DNA from 2 places in the Paenibacillus sp. FSL P2-0121 genome. Region 1 is predicted to be linked to the other one. Evidence: a T-box and tRNA genes for the amino acid it is inferred to sense, from the RefSeq annotation. Region 1 holds a T-box; the other holds one or more tRNA genes.
The links. The T-box of region 1 lies ahead of metG (methionine--tRNA ligase). A T-box ahead of a tRNA ligase gene usually reads a tRNA of that ligase, here a tRNA-Met.

Region 1 (3,251 bases):
CGCTGGTCTTGGCATTGGAATCATCCCCAAATCCGCTTTCGAATTAACGAGTAACCGTAATTTGATCTATAAAGAAATCAGTAGTGAATCACTACGCACACGGGTCGCCGCCGTCTGGATTAAGGATAAATACTTATCATCATTGGCTTCCAAGTTTATTGAAAGCTTTAGGAATGGATAAATACCAGCTCTATTTATTCACTTGCTGTTGATCTAGCCTATCCTCTTCTTCTTTAATACGGCTAATATCAATTCGTTCAAACAATAATTGTAAATCAGTAACCTGTTGGTAAGGGGGCACCAAGCAAGGCTGCCAATTCGGTAGTTCTAACGACAGGAACCCCCTGATCTTGTCACAAGAGAACGGTAGAAACGGATGCAACAAATTCGCTAAGTTCGCAATAATCTGCACACATGTGTATATTGCAGAATCACAAGTAACCTGATCCTCTTTTATCTGTATCCATGGTTTTTGCAGATCGAAATACTGGTTTGCCTTGCGCACATAAGAAAAAATAAACTCCAGCGCATCTTTTAGATTCCCAGCCTCAATAAGTCGTCCTGATTCCAGATACAAGAGGTCGATATTGTCTTTCCACCCCTTATCTAATTGCCCATTTGGCACTTTCCCTTCATAAAACTTTTCTACAAAAGCCAATGAACGGTTCACTAAGTTACCAAATGCTCCAAGCAGCTCTCCATTATGGCTATAAATAAACTCTCTCCAGGAAAAATCCGTGTCCCGCTTCTCAGGTCCATTGGCAATTAAGAAATAACGAATAGAATCTGGCTGATACCGCTCTAAAATATCAGGTACCCAGACCGCCCAATTTCGGCTAGTGGAGAATTTCTGCCCTTCAAGGGTTAAATATTCGCTAGATATAATCCTGTCCGGTAAATGCAGACCTCCTGCTCCTAATAACACAGACGGCCATATTAAAGTGTGAAAAGGAATATTGTCTTACCATGCACATAATAAGCGGTAATCGCCCCTTTTTCCTCTAACCAAAAATCCTCCCAGCTTCCTCCGGACTGTGCAGCCCACTGCTTACTGGCTGATAAATAACCACTTACCGCCTCAATCCAAACATAAATTTTTTTATCTTCAAATCCAGCCACAGGAACATCTACACCCCAAGACAAGTCTCTTGTTACCGCGCGGTCCTGCAGCTCTTCTTGTAAATAACGTTTGGTCAGTTTTATAGCGTTTTCTCTCCAAAATTGTGCTTCCTCTACATATTCCGTTAATTCAGACTGAAAATTAGATAAGCTAAGATAATAATGTTCTGTCGGCCTTTCTGTTGGTGTATTCCCACATAATTTGCAGACTCTGTCTAACAAATCGGCAGGATCTAGAATCGTAGAACAATAATCACATTGATCCCCTCGCGCCCGCTCACCACATACCGGACAAGTCCCTTCCACATATCTGTCTGGCAAAAAGCGCTGATCCACCTCGCAGTAACATTGCGCAATGGTTTTTTTATATAAATGACCATTCTCTAGCAGCTTTGTAAACAACGCTTGCACAACCTTATGATGCTGCTGTTGATCCGTTCGAGTATATAGATCATAACTAAATCCCAGCTGTTCAAAACACTTCAGAAACTCTTCATGATATCTGCTTGCAAAAGCTCCCGGCGTAATCCCTTCATTCGCAGCCTGAACTGCTACGGGTGTGCCATGGCAATCACTGCCTGATACATATAATACGTTATCCCCTTTGGAGCGAAAATATCGTGCCAGCACATCCCCAGGCAACACACTTGATAATCTCCCCAGATGTAAAGATCCATTCGCATACGGCCAAGCGCCACCTATAAACACATTACTCATTAACCTTCTCCTCCTTTTTTTAGACAACAAAAAAACTCCCATCCACAAAGGACGAGAGTTCTACTCACGTGTTACCACCTAATTTTATAAATGCCTCATGACATTTACCTCTTCAGGTACGACGTTAATTAACGTTTATACCCTAGCACTGTAACGGATGCAGGTTCCGGCGCAGCCTACAACCCATAAGGTTTCGATGCGCAGCTCTGAGACCATATTCCCAAGGGTTTTCTTTACTCCTTTTCAGCGACCGGAGCTCTCTGTTGAAAGAATTGCCGTGGTACTCTTTCTCTTCTTTGCTTTTACATATTCAAGTTAGAGAAAATAATACTCAATTTGTTGTTTATTGTCAATGTGAAACATCAAGCTCACTGTAACTTTTCCAGTTAATCTCCGTCTTTTATATAAATACGTTACAAGGAGGTCCCTCAGTGAAAAAAGTAAATTTGCTTACACTCTCTGTTCTTTTACTAGCAGGAGTATGGGGTTGTTCCGATCTTAAAGTTAATTCTGTTCCCAAAAGTGAACCCTATACTTCCAAAGAAGCCATCAGTAGAGGGGATATTGTTTCTTTTGAAAAAGTGTACAACCTAGATAAATTCGAGAAATTTATAACTAATCTCTCCAGCAAAAAAGCAGACAATATACGCGTTACAAGTTACACAGATGAAGGCGATCCCATATTTAAGGATTTAAAATTTGACGGTAACGTGATTAATTACAGCTATGATACTTCTAATGATGCATTCGGTGGAAGCAACACAGGAGTCAGAACCGATACCTGCTCCGAAGTGACGAGTAAAAAAAGCACACAAGGTGAAATTATCTATTCGATCAGCGGTTGCACAAATAATGACTCTGAAATTGATTACTACCTTTTTCGCACAACAAAATGAAATACTGAAATAAAAAAGACCACCCAATCATAATACAATTGGATGGTCTCTGTACTTCATATTATTTCATGATTTTGCAAATATCATTGGTGAATTGAACAGGATCACTAACCTGTAGACCTTCGATCAACAGGGCTTGGTTGTACAGCAGGTTCGTGTATAAACCGAGCTTTTCTTTGTCGTTCTCTGCTGCCGCCTTCAAGGACTGGAACACTTCGTGATGGATGTTGATTTCGAGTACCTTATCCGCTTGCACCTCTTGGCCATTCGGCATCGATTTCAGGATTTTTTCCATCTCGATTGTCAGTTCACCTTCAGCAGAGAGACATACCGGATGAGTCTTTAAACGTTTGGAAGCTTTGACATTTTTCACTTTGCCGGACAGGATGTCCTTCATCGCTTCAAAAAGCTCCTTGTTTTCGTTCTCTTCCGCTTCCGTTGGCTTGTCCGCTTCGTCGGCTTCGATCCCCAGATCTCCGCTGGATACGGATTTAAATTCTTTTTCCTTATAAGACTGAA
Region 2 (3,251 bases), 3.2 Mb from region 1:
TATTTCCTAACCAAGCAGAACCTAACGATAACAAGATTTCTATGTTGTCACCTATAGGCATGCAGCTGCTGCTGGCTGAGCTCGGCAGTACTTGTCAGCTAGCGATTCCTTCAGGTCAACTAGAGGTGAAGATCGAAAGCATTAAGTTCGTGAATAATGGTGAAGTAGGCGTTCTTATATAAGGACGATCCCTTATATACCCACTACAGCAGCGTCCCTTTCCAGATATTAAGGAGGAGGACGCTGTTCTATTATTTAAGCCTCAAACCTACTTCCAGCTTATTAACTGACTTCTGGATCCTTGCTGCTCTGGTTTCCGGTCTTTTCGCCCCTTCGATCCAGCTCACATATTCCTTCCGATAGGAATAAGCCAAGCTGTTATAATATACCTCTGCCTGCTCATTGCTGCTTAGTGCGTCCAGAAAATCTTCTGGAGCTTCTATCTCTCGCAATTGATGATCTTGTTCCATTGTCACCCGTACTATATCTCCAGGTTGAGCATGGGCTAAGTCTCGCAGTTCTTTTTTCACGACCATAAAATGTTTCCCATTACCATGCGGCATGAGTGTTCCTTTATAGGGAATGTCATTCAGGCTTCCTTTAACTTGTATCCTTGATTTAGTTTCATATATTTGTTCAGCGTCAAAAGGAACCGTAAGATATGTCCAACTCCCATTCGTATCTGGTCTGACTAACCTTGCTTCAAATTCAAACATTGGCCCCTCCTCAAATAAAATCTCTAGTTCCTATTGTATCCATACGTGCTTAACTATACAAAAAAACACCCGCCTAATACCGGCAGGTGTTTCTCTTTATAAGCGGGTGATGGGAATCGAACCCACGCTATCAGCTTGGAAGGCTGAAGTTCTACCATTGAACTACACCCGCAAAGGTATAAAATCGGGATGACACGATTTGAACATGCGACCCCCTGGTCCCAAACCAGGTGCTCTACCAAGCTGAGCTACATCCCGTTAACAATACTATAACTGCTTAGTAATAAAAATGGCGCGCCCTGAGAGATTCGAACTCCCGGCCTTTTGATTCGTAGTCAAACGCTCTATCCAGCTGAGCTAAGGGCGCAAAATCTATATGGAGCGGACGACGGGAATCGAACCCGCGACCCTCGCCTTGGCAAGGCGATGCTCTACCGCTGAGCCACGTCCGCAAAAACATGGTGCGCGTGAAGGGACTCGAACCCCCACGTCGTGAAACGCCAGATCCTAAGTCTGGTGCGTCTGCCAATTCCGCCACACGCGCACACTTTAAAGAAAATGGTGAGCCATGAAGGACTCGAACCTTCGACACCCTGATTAAAAGTCAGGTGCTCTACCAACTGAGCTAATGGCTCTCATAAATGGCTGGGGATATAGGATTTGAACCTATGCATGACGGAGTCAAAGTCCGTTGCCTTACCGCTTGGCTAATCCCCAATAATAATTAACTAAATGGCGGAACCGACGGGATTCGAACCCGCGATCTCCTGCGTGACAGGCAGGCATGTTAGGCCAACTACACCACGGTTCCATAGACATAATGCATAAGTGTAAATTGGTTGCGGGGGCAGGATTTGAACCTGCGGCCTTCGGGTTATGAGCCCGACGAGCTACCGGGCTGCTCCACCCCGCGTCATTAATTAGTATATACTATTCATTTTCACCATACCAGCTTATCCCTAAACATAATGTATAAGAGTAAATTGGTTGCGGGGGCAGGACTTGAACCTGCGACCTTCGGGTTATGAGCCCGACGAGCTACCGGGCTGCTCCACCCCGCGTCAGTGAAAAAAATATGGTGGAGGCTGAGGGGATCGAACCCCCGACCCTCTGCTTGTAAGGCAGATGCTCTCCCAGCTGAGCTAAGCCTCCATGATATGACCCGTATGGGATTCGAACCCATGTTACCTCCGTGAAAGGGAGGTGTCTTAACCCCTTGACCAACGGGCCATGCTAATAATTTTATGGCGGAGAGAGAGGGATTCGAACCCTCGAGACGCTTGTGGCGCCTACACGATTTCCAATCGTGCTCCTTCGGCCAAACTCGGACACCTCTCCATAAATGGCTCCCCGAACAGGACTCGAACCTGTGACAACTCGATTAACAGTCGAGTGCTCTACCAACTGAGCTATCAGGGAATATGGTGGGCCTTAGTGGACTCGAACCACCGACCTCACCCTTATCAGGGGTGCGCTCTAACCAGCTGAGCTAAAGGCCCTTCTAAGACATATTAATATTAAGGGCAAAAAAAATACCACGGGTAATGTGGTTGTCCGCTTGGCGGCGTCCTACTCTCCCAGGACCCTTCGGTCCAAGTACCATCGGCGCTGGAGGGCTTAACGGTCGTGTTCGGGATGGGTACGTGTGGAACCCCTCCGCTATCGCCACCAAACGGGCATTTACAGCGTAAATGCTCAGGCTTAATCGCCTGAAAACTGAATCCGAATTGAATTTGCGTCGCCCGTCATCTCTTCGGGGCCCCCGGAAAGTATTCGGAATTAGCTTCGCAGCCTTTTCTTCACTTTTTGGGGTATTTTTAGGATAAGCCCTCGACCGATTAGTATTGGTCAGCTCCATGCATTGCTGCACTTCCACCTCCAACCTATCTACCTCGTCGTCTTCAAGGGGTCTTACTAATTGGGAAATCTCATCTTGAGGGGGGCTTCACGCTTAGATGCTTTCAGCGCTTATCCCGTCCGTACGTAGCTACCCAGCCATGCTCCTGGCGGAACAACTGGTGCACCAGCGGTACGTCCATCCCGGTCCTCTCGTACTAAGGACAGCTCCTCTCAAATTTCCTGCGCCCACGACAGATAGGGACCGAACTGTCTCACGACGTTCTGAACCCAGCTCGCGTACCGCTTTAATGGGCGAACAGCCCAACCCTTGGGACCTACTTCAGCCCCAGGATGCGATGAGCCGACATCGAGGTGCCAAACCTCCCCGTCGATGTGGACTCTTGGGGGAGATAAGCCTGTTATCCCCAGGGTAGCTTTTATCCGTTGAGCGATGGCCCTTCCATGCGGTACCACCGGATCACTAAGTCCGACTTTCGTCCCTGCTCGACTTGTAGGTCTCGCAGTCAAGCTCCCTTATGCCTTTGCACTCTGCGAATGATTTCCAACCATTCTGAGGGAACCTTGGAACGCCTCCGTTACTCTTTAGGAGGCGACCGCCCCAGTCAAACTGCCCGCCTGACACGGTCCCCGTACCCGGTAAGGGTACTAGGTTAGAACCTAGATACGATCAGGGTG

Region 2: it has a tRNA-Met gene. The T-box ahead of metG (methionine--tRNA ligase) is inferred to sense a tRNA for this amino acid. The anticodon was not compared.

Annotation. Positions count from the first base shown of each region.
Region 1 is NZ_CP150245.1:4,225,838-4,229,088, forward strand. Features, by position in the region: gene MKY54_RS18645 (LysR family transcriptional regulator) at 1-181, shown strand, start outside; partial or broken gene metG (methionine--tRNA ligase) at 191-1,836, opposite strand; T-box leader at 1,881-2,142, opposite strand; gene MKY54_RS18655 (DUF4362 domain-containing protein) at 2,268-2,732, shown strand; gene htpG (molecular chaperone HtpG) at 2,794-3,251, opposite strand, start outside.
Region 2 is NZ_CP150245.1:989,981-993,231, reverse strand. Features, by position in the region: gene MKY54_RS04250 (GreA/GreB family elongation factor) at 1-182, shown strand, start outside; gene MKY54_RS04245 (YdeI/OmpD-associated family protein) at 252-716, opposite strand; tRNA gene MKY54_RS04240 (tRNA-Gly) at 818-888, opposite strand; tRNA gene MKY54_RS04235 (tRNA-Pro) at 901-974, opposite strand; tRNA gene MKY54_RS04230 (tRNA-Arg) at 1,007-1,083, opposite strand; tRNA gene MKY54_RS04225 (tRNA-Gly) at 1,094-1,168, opposite strand; tRNA gene MKY54_RS04220 (tRNA-Leu) at 1,176-1,260, opposite strand; tRNA gene MKY54_RS04215 (tRNA-Lys) at 1,276-1,351, opposite strand; tRNA gene MKY54_RS04210 (tRNA-Gln) at 1,359-1,433, opposite strand; tRNA gene MKY54_RS04205 (tRNA-Asp) at 1,450-1,527, opposite strand; tRNA gene MKY54_RS04200 (tRNA-Met) at 1,553-1,629, opposite strand; tRNA gene MKY54_RS04195 (tRNA-Met) at 1,701-1,777, opposite strand; tRNA gene MKY54_RS04190 (tRNA-Val) at 1,793-1,868, opposite strand; tRNA gene MKY54_RS04185 (tRNA-Glu) at 1,875-1,946, opposite strand; tRNA gene MKY54_RS04180 (tRNA-Ser) at 1,962-2,054, opposite strand; tRNA gene MKY54_RS04175 (tRNA-Asn) at 2,060-2,135, opposite strand; tRNA gene MKY54_RS04170 (tRNA-Ile) at 2,139-2,215, opposite strand; rRNA gene rrf (5S ribosomal RNA) at 2,273-2,389, opposite strand; rRNA gene MKY54_RS04160 (23S ribosomal RNA) at 2,535-3,251, opposite strand, start outside.